Regions from separate parts of the Pediococcus ethanolidurans genome, predicted to be linked through region 1. Evidence: a T-box and tRNA genes for the amino acid it is inferred to sense, from the RefSeq annotation. Region 1 holds a T-box; the other holds one or more tRNA genes.
What was found. A T-box is a leader RNA that pairs with one kind of tRNA and senses whether it is charged. The one in region 1 lies ahead of ileS (isoleucine--tRNA ligase), so its partner is inferred to be a tRNA-Ile.
Positions count from the first base shown of each region.

Region 2: it has a tRNA-Ile gene. The T-box ahead of ileS (isoleucine--tRNA ligase) is inferred to sense a tRNA for this amino acid. The anticodon was not compared.

Region 1 covers NZ_OZ061250.1:1,552,011-1,559,206, forward strand. The annotation lists gene ftsZ (cell division protein FtsZ) at 1-221, shown strand, start outside; gene AB3219_RS07715 (cell division protein SepF) at 307-726, shown strand; gene AB3219_RS07720 (YggT family protein) at 731-991, shown strand; gene AB3219_RS07725 (RNA-binding protein) at 1,041-1,832, shown strand; gene AB3219_RS07730 (DivIVA domain-containing protein) at 1,846-2,688, shown strand; T-box leader at 2,687-2,901, shown strand; gene ileS (isoleucine--tRNA ligase) at 2,950-5,745, shown strand; gene AB3219_RS07740 (cold-shock protein) at 5,932-6,186, shown strand; gene AB3219_RS07745 (NUDIX hydrolase) at 6,214-6,753, shown strand; gene AB3219_RS07750 (hypothetical protein) at 6,764-7,048, shown strand; gene AB3219_RS07755 (5'-methylthioadenosine/adenosylhomocysteine nucleosidase) at 7,059-7,196, shown strand, end outside.
Region 2 covers NZ_OZ061250.1:1,186,513-1,193,708, reverse strand. The annotation lists gene AB3219_RS05845 (peptide MFS transporter) at 1-994, opposite strand, end outside; tRNA gene AB3219_RS05840 (tRNA-Thr) at 1,110-1,182, opposite strand; tRNA gene AB3219_RS05835 (tRNA-Asn) at 1,236-1,308, opposite strand; rRNA gene rrf (5S ribosomal RNA) at 1,315-1,431, opposite strand; rRNA gene AB3219_RS05825 (23S ribosomal RNA) at 1,524-4,447, opposite strand; tRNA gene AB3219_RS05820 (tRNA-Ala) at 4,629-4,701, opposite strand; tRNA gene AB3219_RS05815 (tRNA-Ile) at 4,715-4,789, opposite strand; rRNA gene AB3219_RS05810 (16S ribosomal RNA) at 4,877-6,454, opposite strand; gene lysS (lysine--tRNA ligase) at 6,963-7,196, opposite strand, start outside.

The sequences.
Region 1 (7,196 bases):
CGGCACCAAAAACAGAAGAAAAAGCTTCAAAGAAAGACGACCCATTTGGCGATTGGCAATTACGTCAATCAAATACAAATGGTGTTCGACCAACTTCTGTTGAAGATGATAGTGAATTTAAAGATATTGAAAAAAAAGACTTTAATGTCTTTAATGATTCTGATAATGATGGTGATAAGGGTGTTGATACACCACCATTCTTTAAGCGTCGTCGTAAATAATTGAATATTATTTTTAGGACTGGGAACAAGACGACTGTTTTGTCCCAGTTCTTTGATACAGCGTCATTATTAGGAGGCGATCTGTATGGCATTAAATGATCGATTTAATAAGTTATTCGGATTGGATGAAGATCAAGAAACATTAAACTCTGAGAACGATCCTGTAACGGATACTGATAATAAGGTGACGACAATGGATAATGTTTCGGGCTCTAAAAGTCAGATTGCACTATTTGAACCACGAATTTTTAGTGATGCAAAAGAAGCGGCAAAACAGTTGATTGCGGGACAAGCGGTTATTTTAAATTTTGAGCGCATTGATAACGAACAAACTAAACGAATTGTTGATTTCTTATCGGGAACTTTGTTTGCAATTGATGGTTCAATTGAAGAAGTGGGAACACAGATTTTTCTGTGTACACCAAAGAGCTTTGAAATCAATGGTAGCTTGTATTCAAATATCCAAAATGGAGATTTGAGTAACGACAATCTAAATAAGGAGTAAACATTTGGTCTATTTATTTACAATTATAAGTAAACTTATTCAGTTATATATGTTATTGATTTTCGTGTTTGTTTTGATGTCTTGGTTTCCAGGAGCATATCAAACTAAACTTGGCCAATGGTTAGCCAAAATCTGTGTGCCTTATTTACAGGTATTTCGATTTATTCCACCGATTTTTGGATTGGATTTTTCACCGATCGTGGCGATTTTGGTACTTGAAATGGCGCAGTACGGAGTTGCAGTTCTTAGTAGCTTTTTCTATTAAATTAATTTACAGATATGTTAGTTAATATTTTTAAGGGGAATAACTAAAGATGGACAATATTATGCAACATTTTCGTCCTGAGGAAGCACCGTTTGTGGAAGAAGCAACCGGTTGGATTCAAGAAGTTCGCGATCAGAATCGTTTTGTTTTAACCAATTTCCTCAATCCACGAGAAAGTTTTATTTTAAAAACACTTGTAAATCGGTTAGATAATATTAAGTCGCAGAGTTTTGGCGGATATCTTAATGCCGAAATGCAACGTGTAATTATTTTTCCGGATTATTTTACACCGGAACAAGCGGATTTTAATATTACTTTGGTAAGTATTGGCTATCCAGTGAAATTTGCCAAAATTCATCATCGTAATGTACTGGGAACGCTTGCCAATATGGGCGTTGAACGAGATACTTTTGGAGATATTATTTCAAATGGTGACGAGTGGCAGTTTTTTGTTAAAACAGAGATGGGGGAATTCTTTTTATCACAGGTTAGTAAAATTGGTAATATAAAAGTTCGCTTGGCCCCTAAGAATCTAGATGAAGTAATTGAACCAGAGAATGATTGGGAATCTGGAAGTACGACAGTGGCTTCTTTAAGAGCTGATGCTGTGATTGCTGAAGGGTTCCATTTATCACGAAATCATGCCAAAGAGCTATTAGAAGAACGAAAGGTAACTTTAAACTGGAAGTTGCATCAGCGACCAGATTTTGAACTGGTTGCTAATGACTTGTTGTCGGTTCGTGGTTATGGCCGAATCCGACTAGATAGTGTTGAAGGCATGACAAAAAAGAACAAAATCAGAATTTTAATTTCAGTTATTAGTAGCAAAAAGAAAAAATAATGGAGGAATCAGTATGTCTTTAGATCCGGTAGATATTCAGAACAAACAATTTTCGAATAAGATGCGCGGATATAATCCCAATGAAGTTGATGAATTTTTACAACAAGTTGCAATTGAATATCGACAGGCATTAGACAAAATCTCAGCTTTGCAAAAAGAAGTTGAGAACGCAGAAACAAAACTTGAGTATTTTGACGATATGAAAGAATCACTGAATAAGTCAATTTTAGTTGCTCAAGATGCGGCTGATAAAGTTAAAAGTAGTTCTAAACGAGAAGCCGAATTGACAGCTGAAGAAGCTCAGAAACAAGCTGATGGTATGGTTCAAAAGGCACGAGTAAGTGCTGAGGCAGTTATTGATGAGCAGGCTGAAAAGGCTAAAAAACTTATTTTAGCTACGAATGAATTAAGAAAAAACGCCCGATTATATCGCCAACGTGTTCAAGTTTTGGTCGATTCACAACTGCAAATGATTAATGGTAGTGAGTGGGACAGTATTCTGAAAGAAGATCAGAACGTCCAAGTAAGTGATTTAAAAGAAGCTATGTTACGTACTGGAACCCTTGACAAGATCAAAGAATCAAGAGTAAACTCAGTTGATGAAGAAGATCCTGGAGATATAACTCCAGCGGTTGAAACAACTAGCGAAGAAAATAATCAGGTACAGCAAAGCGGCACCTCAGCGAAAGAGGTTAAAGAAGCAACGAAGACACAGACTGAAGCACAGGATGTTGCTGAAACTGAAGCTGAGAGTGATAAAGCTGTGTCTGAGACGGTGGTTGTGTTTCCAGATGACAAACTAAGTTCTGAGACTCACGAAAATTCGGGACTTCATGTTAACGCTAAAAATAAATAGATTTTCTTTGAAGAGAACACATTGTAGGTGGCAAACTGGCAGCGAGTTAGCGAATTGATGAAAGGCTAATCAGAATCCACTTAAAATATCATCTCTGAGACATCAAATTGACTAAACGTAGATTTGATCGGTTTAAAAGCCGTTATTGAATTAAGGAAAACACACATAAATGTTTTCAAATTTGGGTGGTACCACGAAGACTTCGTCCCTTGTGACGAGGTCTTTTTTTATATCAAAAAATAATTTAAGGAGTGAAAGTTAATGCGTGTAAAAGATACACTTAATTTAGGTAAAACAAAATTTAAGATGCGCGGTAATTTACCTGTTAATGAAGTTAAACGTGAACAGATTTGGGAGGAAAATAAGCTTTACGAACAACGACAAAAGTTAAACGAAGGGAAACCAACCTTTGTTTTACATGATGGCCCTCCATATGCTAATGGTAATATTCATATGGGACATGCAATGAATAAAGTTTCTAAAGACATTATTGTTCGTTACAAGTCCATGTCTGGGTATCGATCACCATATGTTCCTGGATGGGATACACATGGACTACCAATTGAACAGCAATTAACCAAAGAAGGTTATGATCGAAAAAAAATGTCCACGACCGCTTTTCGTAAGCTTTGTCGGGACTATGCTTTAAAACAAGTCGCTATGCAAAAGGCAGACTTTAAGCGATTAGGAGTTGCCGGTGAGTGGGATAATCCCTATTTAACTTTGAAACCAGAGTTTGAAGCTCAAGAAATTCGTACTTTTGGCAAGATGGCAGAACAAGGCTTAATTTATAAAGGTAAAAAACCTGTATTTTGGTCTTGGTCATCTGAATCAGCAATGGCTGAAGCAGAAGTTGAATACCATGATGTGACATCTCCTTCTGCTTTCTTTGCAGAACAGGTTGTCGATGGTAAGGGTGTGTTAGATACAGATACTTATCTTGTGGTTTGGACAACGACACCGTGGACTATTCCTGCTTCTGAAGGTGTGACAATTGATGCTAGTTTTGAGTATGCTGTTGTTCAACCTGAAGGAGAAACACGGAAATTTGTTATTGCAGCAGAATTAGTTGATAATGTTGCAGAAAAGTTTGGTTGGGAAAATGTAAAAGTTTTGAAAAATGTCAAAGGTGCTGATTTAGACCGTGTTTTGACCCAACATCCGTTTTATCCCGACCGTAAGTTAGTGGTGATGCTTGGTGATTTTGTAACCTTAGATGCCGGAACTGGGCTAGTTCATACAGCTCCTGGATTTGGTGAAGATGACTTCCGTGTCGGCATGCAATATGGCTTGGACATTCTGGTTCCCGTTAATGACCAAGGTTACATGACAGATGAAGCTGGTGATGATTTTGCCGGTGTTTTCTACGAAGATGCCAATAAAATCGCTTTAGATAAATTAAAAGCAGCCAATTTATTATTAGATTATATGCCATACAAACATAGCTATCCATTTGACTGGCGAACAAAGAAACCCGTTATTTTCCGTGCAACACCGCAGTGGTTTGCTTCAGTTGATAAAATTCGTGATCAAATCTTAAACGCAATTGATGACGTTAAATTTTCACCAGACTGGGGACAAAAACGGCTTTATAATATGATTCGTGATCGTGGCGACTGGGTAATTTCACGTCAACGAGTTTGGGGTGTGCCTTTACCAATCTTTTATGGTGAAGATGGTGAGGCAATCATGACTAAAGAAACTATCAGTCATGTTGCAGACTTATTTGAAAAGTATGGTTCAGATATTTGGTTTGATCGTGAAGCTAAAGATTTATTGCCAGAAGGCTTTACAAGTGAACATTCACCAAATGGTAAATTTACTAAAGAAACAGATATTATGGATGTTTGGTTTGATTCTGGTTCTTCTCATCAAGGCGTTTTGGCAGAACGTGATTATCTTACTTATCCAGCAGACCTCTATCTTGAAGGATCTGATCAATATCGTGGATGGTTTAATTCTAGTTTGATTACGAGTGTAGCGGTCTCGGGCAAGGCACCATATAAACAGGTTGTTTCGCAAGGATTCACACTTGATGGTCAAGGTCATAAGATGAGTAAGTCACTTGGTAACACAATTGTGCCAAGTGAAGTGATTAAAAAAATGGGTGCTGAAATTGTTCGTTTATGGGTAGCTTCAGTTGACTCATCTTCAGATGTTCGGGTATCAATGGAGAACTTCGTGAAGATCTCTGATAGTTATAAAAAACTACGGAATACATTACGTTACTTGTTAGCTAATACCACAGATTATGAACCAAAGACTGATCGAGTGGCTTATCAGGATCTTGAATCAGCGGATAAATATATGTTGATTAAATATAATAAGTTAGTTCAGACTTTACGGAATGATTATGAGAAATATGATTTCCTAAATATTTACAAACGAGTGATGAACTTTGTGATTACAGATTTATCAGCCTTTTATCTGGATTTTGCTAAAGATGTTGTTTACATTGATCCTGAAAAGAGCCAGACACGTCGTTCAATGCAAACTGTTTTCTATGAAATTCTGGTTGGTTTAACTAAATTATTGACACCAATTTTGCCACATACAACCGAAGAAATTTGGGAATATTTGAAAGAACCAGAAGAATTTGTTCAATTAGCAGAAATGCCAGTTGCACAACAGTTTGATGATCAGGAAACAATTTTTGCAAACTGGGAAAAATTCAAAACAGTTCGTTCCAATGTTTTGAAAACTTTGGAAGAAGCACGAGATGCCAAAATGATCGGTAAGTCAATGGAAGCTCAAGTCAATTTATACGTTGACAAAGATACTAAAAAACTTCTGGATGACTTAAACACAAATGTACGATTATTATTGATTATTTCGAAATTAGAAGTTGAAGATTTAGATCAAGCACCAGAAGATGCAGATCAATTTAATGGTATGGCTGTAAAAGTTGTGCCAGCGCAAGGATCAGTTTGTGCACGTTGTCGAATGACTAAAACGGATATTGGTTCAGATGCAGCCTATCCTGAATTATGTGATCGGTGCGCAAAAATTGTTCGCGATAATTATCCGGAAACAGTTGAAACTGGGTTAGAAGCCTAGTTGGGAGAAAAAACAGTCTTACTAGTATTTGTTGTGATATTCAACAAAACTGATGAGATTGTTTTTTATTATCCATTAAGATGTGACCAATGCAGACTGTAATTAATTTACTTTTTTCTGAATTATCAGTATGATGTTTAAAGGAGCAGGTTAAAATGAGATAATGACCAGTGGGGAGTGAGTTTCATGGAACACGGAATAGTCAAAAGTTTCGATAAAGATAAAGGATTTGGATTTATTATTTTGGATGATGGCACAGAAGTTTTTGTCCATTATTCCGCTATTGAGGGCGAAGGGTTTAGAATCTTACATGAAGGCGACGAGGTAAATCTGCTGGTCGTTCAAGGAGCCAAAGGACTTCAAGCTGTTAAAGTGAGTCTGGTAAGTAATGAGCCCACAACTGAAGAGACTGAACAACCCGAAAACAAAGAAGAAAAGTAAATTTAAAATAAGTTAGAGGAATCATTCATGAAATTTGAAGAAAAAGTGGTAAAAAATGAACCGCGCTATAATGGTGCAATCATTGATGTCTATCAACAAACTGTGAAATTACCAAATGGAGATTTAGCTAATCGAGATGTAGTTTTACATCAAGATGCAATTGCAGTTTTAGCGATTACAGACGATCATAAAGCTATTTTTGAAAAACAGTGGCGAGCACCCATTAAGAAAACGACCATTGAAATTCCTGCTGGCAAGGTTGAAGATGGTGAATCCGATGAAACCACTGCAGTTAGGGAGCTTAATGAAGAAACACGGTATCAAGCGACTAAGCTCCAACGAATTGCCGGGTTTTATTCTACTCCCGGCTTTGCAAACGAATATATGACGCTTTATATGGCAACTGGTCTTAAACCAGTTACGACAAAATTACCGCAAGATGATGATGAAAACATTCAGTTAATGGAGCTTTCTTTATCGGAAGCGTTGGCTGGTGTTGCGGATGGCTCAATTGAAGATGCCAAAACTGTTCTAGCAATATTCTACTGGCAAACTCTAAATAAGTAGGTGAAAAACTGTGAAGAATGATGAACAACAGGATGGTCTGACTCGTGAAGATTATCAACGGCAAAAGCAGGCCGAAAATGAGCAGTTTGAGAAGCGAGATCGTAAACGCGTCCAAGTAGAACGTGATTACGCACGTACGCATGCTGAAGTGGAACCAGACGAGCAAGAGGAACCCACAGTTCGGAGCACGGCAGAACGAAAGAGTCGCAATTTAGGTAAAAAACTAAACTGGATTATTTTTGGTTTGATTGTGGCAATTATTGTCGTTTATTTAATATTATTTTTTGTGAAATGAGGATTTTAAAATGAAGTATGGCGTAATTTGTGCAATGGAAGAAGAGATCAAAAGTTTATATAGTGCATTGAGTGTGAGCAATGAAACCGAAATTAATGGCATTACATTTTATGAGGGAAAAATTCAAAAAACCGATGTCGTTTTAGTG
Region 2 (7,196 bases), 370 kb from region 1:
GAGAAGCAGCCAATGTAATTGGTCCTAAATGCAATTGTGTTCGCTGTGCCGCATATAAAGCAAGAACAACCGATCCTTGCTCTTCAATTGCCCAGAAAATAACGGCGGCAATGAACAATGGGACGTAAGCCCAAAGGCGAGATCGTTCTATTTTCGTAACTTTATTACTTGAGAAAATTAACACGAAATAAATGATTGGTGTTGCCACCGCAACCAGACTTAAAAGTAACACAACGTTATCGATCGTCATGGCATTTGCAAGTTTCATAACGCCGAGAATCAATGCAAATATTACGACACCAACAGTAACTTGCCAACCAAGCTTATGTGCATCTTCAGGTTCAAGCGGGTCGGAAGGATATAAACTATCCTTACTCAAATATTTCTTTCCGCCCAAATAATATTGAAGAAGACCAAAGAACATTCCAATAGCTGCCAGTGAGAAGCCAACGTGAAAGTTTACATGGGCACCAACCCAACCAACGAGTAACGGCGCGATTAAAGCACCCAAGTTAATTCCGAAAACAAAAATACTAAAGCCGGAATCACGGCGAATATCTTCTTCTGTATATAAGCCCCCAACCATTTCAGAAACATTTGGTTTTAGTAATCCAGTTCCCACAACAATCAGAGCAATTGAGATAAACAGCGCTGGGGCACCAAACGGCAATGCTAGGGCAATATGACCTAACATAATGAAAACGCCACCCCAAAATACTGTTTTTCTTGGTCCCAATATACGGTCACTGACAAATCCGCCAATTATACTAGTTAGATAAACCAGTGAACCATAGATGGACATCACAGAAGCAGAAGTAGTTTGGCTAAAGCCAAGTCCACCCTTTGATACCGCATAATACATATAAAACAGCAGAATGGCACGCATACCATAGTAGCTGAAACGTTCCCACATCTCCGTAAAGAACAATGTCGATAATCCTCGTGGTTGCCCAAAGAAGGACTTGTCATTGCTTACATCGCTTTGGTTATTCAATTTATTTCTTCCTCCAAACATCTCTTGGTAATAAAATGTGCATTATTTTTAGTAGTGAAGCTTCCCAAATACTCCTAAAAATAACAAAAGACACCATAAGCGGTGTCTTTCTCAATGCCGGCTAGGCGACTTGAACACCCGACCCTCGGTTTACGATACCGATGCTCTACCAACTGAGCTAAGCCGGCAGGTATAGAAAAAGATGCTAACTTTCAATTGAGAAGGTTAACATCTATCACTACTCCGGCAGGCGGACTCGAACCGTCGACAACCTGATTAACAGTCAGGGGCTCTACCAACTGAGCTATGCCGGAATATTCGCATGGCAACGTCCTACCCTCGCAGGGAGCGATCCCCCAACTACTCTCGGCGCTAAGAAGCTTAACTTCTGTGTTCGACATGGGAACAGGTGTATCCTTCTCGCTATCGCCACCACACTTCTCCGATCCACCTTCGTGGCTCGTGTGAAAGAAATTTATTCTCTCAAAACTAAATAATATCGAATCCTTCTCTTTGAGAACACCACTTTGTGGTTAAGTCCTCGACCGATTAGTATTGGTCCGCTCCATGTATCACTACACTTCCACTCCCAACCTATCTACCTGATCATCTCTCAGGGGTCTTACTTCCATAAATGGAATGGGAAATCTCATCTTGAGGCGAGTTTCACACTTAGATGCTTTCAGCGTTTATCTCATCCATACATAGCTACCCAGCGATGCTCCTGGCGGAACAACTGGTACACCAGCGGTATGTCCATCCCGGTCCTCTCGTACTAAGGACAGATCCTCGCAAATTTCCTACGCCCGCGACGGATAGGGACCGAACTGTCTCACGACGTTCTGAACCCAGCTCGCGTACCGCTTTAATGGGCGAACAGCCCAACCCTTGGGACCGACTACAGCCCCAGGATGCGATGAGCCGACATCGAGGTGCCAAACCTCCCCGTCGATGTGAACTCTTGGGGGAGATAAGCCTGTTATCCCCAGGGTAGCTTTTATCCGTTGAGCGATGGCCCTTCCATACGGTACCACCGGATCACTAAGCCCGACTTTCGTCCCTGCTCGACCTGTCTGTCTCGCAGTCAAGCTCTCTTCTGCCTTTACACTCAGCGAATGATTTCCAACCATTCTGAGAGAACCTTTGGGCGCCTCCGTTACTCTTTAGGAGGCGACCGCCCCAGTCAAACTGCCCACCTGACACTGTCTTCCGCCACGCTTAGTGGCGCGAGTTAGAGGGTTCATACAGCGAGGGTAGTATCCCACCAACGCCTCCACCGAAACTAGCGTTCCGGTTTCTATGGCTCCTACCTATCCTGTACAAGCTGTACAAACACTCAATATCAAGCTACAGTAAAGCTCCATGGGGTCTTTCCGTCCTGTCGCGGGTAACCCGCATCTTCACGGGTATTATAATTTCACCGAGTCTCTCGTTGAGACAGTGCCCAGATCGTTACGCCTTTCGTGCGGGTCGGAACTTACCCGACAAGGAATTTCGCTACCTTAGGACCGTTATAGTTACGGCCGCCGTTTACTGGGGCTTCATTTCAAAGCTTCGCCGAAGCTAACTCATTCACTTAACCTTCCAGCACCGGGCAGGCGTCAGCCCCTATACGTCATCTTACGATTTTGCAGAAACCTGTGTTTTTGATAAACAGTCGCCTGGGCCTATTCACTGCGGCTGATCTTGCGATCAGCACCCCTTCTTCCGAAGTTACGGGGTCATTTTGCCGAGTTCCTTAACGAGAGTTCTCTCGCTCACCTGAGGATACTCTCCTCGACTACCTGTGTCGGTTTGCGGTACGGGTAGTTAAACTCTAACTAGAAGCTTTTCTCGGCAGTGTGACATCAGGAACTTCGTTACTTTAAATTTCACTCCCCATCACAGCTTGTCCTTAAGACTGAAAGCATTTAACTCTCAATCAGACTTGCTGCTTGGGCGCACATATCCAACCGTGCGCATTCCTTAGCCTCCTGCGTCCCTCCATTGTTCAAACAAGTTTAACTAGTACAGGAATCTCAACCTGTTATCCATCGTCTACGCCTCTCGGCCTCGACTTAGGTCCCGACTAACCCTGGGTGGACGAGCCTTCCCCAGGAAACCTTAGTCATTCGGTGGACAGGATTCTCACCTGTCTTTCGCTACTCATACCGGCATTCTCACTTCTAAGCGCTCCAACAGTCCTCACGGTCTGCCTTCGTTGCCCTTAGAACGCTCTCCTATCACGCCACCTTACGGTGGCATCCACAGTCTCGGTAATATGTTTAAGCCCCGGTACATTTTCGGCGCAGAATCACTCGACTAGTGAGCTATTACGCACTCTTTAAATGATGGCTGCTTCTGAGCCAACATCCTAGTTGTCTATGCAACTCCACATCCTTTTCCACTTAACATATATTTAGGGACCTTAACTGGTGGTCTGGGCTGTTCCCCTTTCGACGATGGATCTTATCACTCACCGTCTGACTCCCGGACATAAATCAATGGCATTCGGAGTTTATCTGAATTCAGTAACCCAAGACGGGCCCCTAGTCCAAACAGTGGCTCTACCTCCATGATCCTTAATCCGAGGCTAGCCCTAAAGCTATTTCGGAGAGAACCAGCTATCTCCAAGTTCGTTTGGAATTTCACCGCTACCCACACCTCATCTCAGCACTTTTCAACGTACACGAGTTCGGTCCTCCAGTGCGTTTTACCGCACCTTCAACCTGGACATGGGTAGGTCACTTGGTTTCGGGTCTACATCTACATACTCAGTCGCCCTATTCAGACTCGCTTTCGCTGCGGCTCCGTTTTTTCAACTTAACCTGGCATGTAAACGTAACTCGCCGGTTCATTCTACAAAAGGCACGCCATCACCCCTTAACGGGCTCTGACTTCTTGTAGGCACATGGTTTCAAGAACTGTTTCACTCCCCTTCCGGGGTGCTTTTCACCTTTCCCTCACGGTACTGGTTCACTATCGGTCACTGGGGAGTATTTAGCCTTGGGAGATGGTCCTCCCGGATTCCGACGGAGTTACACGTGTTCCGCCGTACTCAGGATCCTGAACTGAGGGATCTTCATTTTGCCTACGGGGCTATCACCCGCTCTGGCCAGTCTTCCCAGACTGTTCGGCTATGAAAATCTTTGGTAACTCAAATGTTCAGTCCTACAACCCCAGGAAGCAAGCTTCCTGGTTTGGGCTGTTCCCCGTTCGCTCGCCGCTACTTAGGGAATCGATATTTCTTTCTCTTCCTGCGGGTACTGAGATGTTTCAGTTCCCCGCGTCTACCTCCAACCACGTTATGTATTCACGTGGTGGTAACAACGGATTAATGTTGTTGGGTTTCCCCATTCGGAAATCTCCGGATCAAAGCTTACTTACAGCTCCCCGAAGCATATCGGTGTTAGTCCCGTCCTTCATCGGCTCCTAGTACCAAGGCATTCACCATGCGCCCTTTATAACTTAACCTAACTTTACCTGCGGTAAAGTGGTTTTGAGTTTAGCGATTATTTTTTGAACTAATCTTGTTTTAAAACTCTATAAAACGCAGTGTTCTCGGTTTAATTACATTATAATAAATAATTAAAATTAGAAAATTTTTCGATATTATTTAGTTTTCAAAGAACAAATTCGACGGTAAAACCGTCAATGGAGAATAGCGGGATCGAACCGCTGACCTCCTGCGTGCAAGGCAGGCGCTCTCCCAGCTGAGCTAATTCCCCAAAAATGTATCTATGGGCCTAAATGGACTTGAACCATCGACCTCACGCTTATCAGGCGTGCGCTCTAAACCAGCTGAGCTATAGGCCCGTGCGCGTATATACATTTGAGAGTAGACCTCTCAAAACTAAACAAAGTTTCGACAATGTGTAGGTTTCCGTTTCTAAATATCCTTAGAAAGGAGGTGATCCAGCCGCAGGTTCTCCTACGGCTACCTTGTTACGACTTCACCCCAATCATCTGTCCCACCTTAGACGGCTAGCTCCCGAAGGTTACTCCACCGGCTTTGGGTGTTACAAACTCTCATGGTGTGACGGGCGGTGTGTACAAGGCCCGGGAACGTATTCACCGCGGCATGCTGATCCGCGATTACTAGCGATTCCAACTTCGTGCAGGCGAGTTGCAGCCTGCAGTCCGAACTGAGAACGGTTTTAAGAGATTAGCTAAACCTCGCGGTCTCGCAACTCGTTGTACCGTCCATTGTAGCACGTGTGTAGCCCAGGTCATAAGGGGCATGATGATTTGACGTCGTCCCCACCTTCCTCCGGTTTGTCACCGGCAGTCTCACTAGAGTGCCCAACTTAATGCTGGCAACTAATAATAAGGGTTGCGCTCGTTGCGGGACTTAACCCAACATCTCACGACACGAGCTGACGACAACCATGCACCACCTGTCATTCCGTCCCCGAAGGGAACGCCTAATCTCTTAGGTTAGCAGAAGATGTCAAGACCTGGTAAGGTTCTTCGCGTAGCTTCGAATTAAACCACATGCTCCACCGCTTGTGCGGGCCCCCGTCAATTCTTTTGAGTTTCAACCTTGCGGTCGTACTCCCCAGGCGGAATGCTTAATGCGTTAGCTGCAGCACTGAAGGGCGGAAACCCTCCAACACTTAGCATTCATCGTTTACGGCATGGACTACCAGGGTATCTAATCCTGTTCGCTACCCATGCTTTCGAGCCTCAGCGTCAGTTGCAGACCAGAGAGCCGCCTTCGCCACTGGTGTTCTTCCATATATCTACGCATTTCACCGCTACACATGGAGTTCCACTCTCCTCTTCTGCACTCAAGTCTCCCAGTTTCCAATGCACTTCTTCGGTTAAGCCGAAGGCTTTCACATTAGACTTAAAAGACCGCCTGCGCTCGCTTTACGCCCAATAAATCCGGATAACGCTTGCCACCTACGTATTACCGCGGCTGCTGGCACGTAGTTAGCCGTGGCTTTCTGGTTGGATACCGTCACTGCATGAGCAGTTACTCTCACACACGTTCTTCTCCAACAACAGAGTTTTACGACCCGAAAGCCTTCATCACTCACGCGGCGTTGCTCCATCAGACTTGCGTCCATTGTGGAAGATTCCCTACTGCTGCCTCCCGTAGGAGTCTGGGCCGTGTCTCAGTCCCAATGTGGCCGATTACCCTCTCAGGTCGGCTACGTATCACTGCCTTGGTGAGCCTTTATCTCACCAACTAGCTAATACGCCGCGGGTCCATCCAGAAGTGATAGCCGAAGCCATCTTTTAAAAATCAACCATGCGGTTAATTTTGTTATGCGGTATTAGCATCTGTTTCCAGGTGTTATCCCCCACTTCTGGGCAGGTTACCCACGTGTTACTCACCCGTTCGCCACTCACTTTATAGTTAAAATCATCTTCGATGCAAGCATCTCAAAATCAATTAACGAAAGTGCGTTCGACTTGCATGTATTAGGCACGCCGCCAGCGTTCATCCTGAGCCAAGATCAAACTCTCATATTATACTTGAGTTTTAACAAGCTCATTTGTTGTTTCATTGTTTAAAGCGAATTGACTTCGCAAATTGTTTGCTTCAAAATTTTCATTTGAAGACCCTGCACATTTTGTTTCGTCGAAACTTTGTTCAGTTTTCAAAGGTCTACTTGGCTGTTTAAAAAACAATCTTAATTTTTGACAGCTATATAATAATAGCATTTTTAATTAAGAACGTCAACAAAAACTTTTTTGATTATCTTTTGTTTAACGCGCTGTTATCTAAGCAACGTGTACTAGTATAACCAAAGAATACCCGATCGGTCAATACCCAAAATTTGCATCTATTGATTTTAACCAAACACAATTCTAGATTTTGAAAGAAAATCCGAACTATTTGTAACATCAAAGAATTATAGTTACTTTTTAGTACGTGTATTAGATCTAAATATCATTTTATACATATCAAAAATTATTAAAATAAAAAAATAAACTATTTGCAAAAAGTTTGCAATAGTTTATTTATCTAGCACTTCTTTTATTTTTCCGGACGCATTGTTGGGAATAAGAGCACATCACGAATTGATGGTGCATCAGTTAAGAGCATTACAAGACGATCAATACCAATTCCAAGTCCGCCTGTTGGTGGCATTCCATATTCCAAAGCTTCAATGAAATCTTCATCGATTCCTTCAGCCTCGTCATTACCTTGTTCACGTTCCTTAACCTGAGCCTCAAAACGTTGACGTTGGTCAATCGGATCATTTAATTC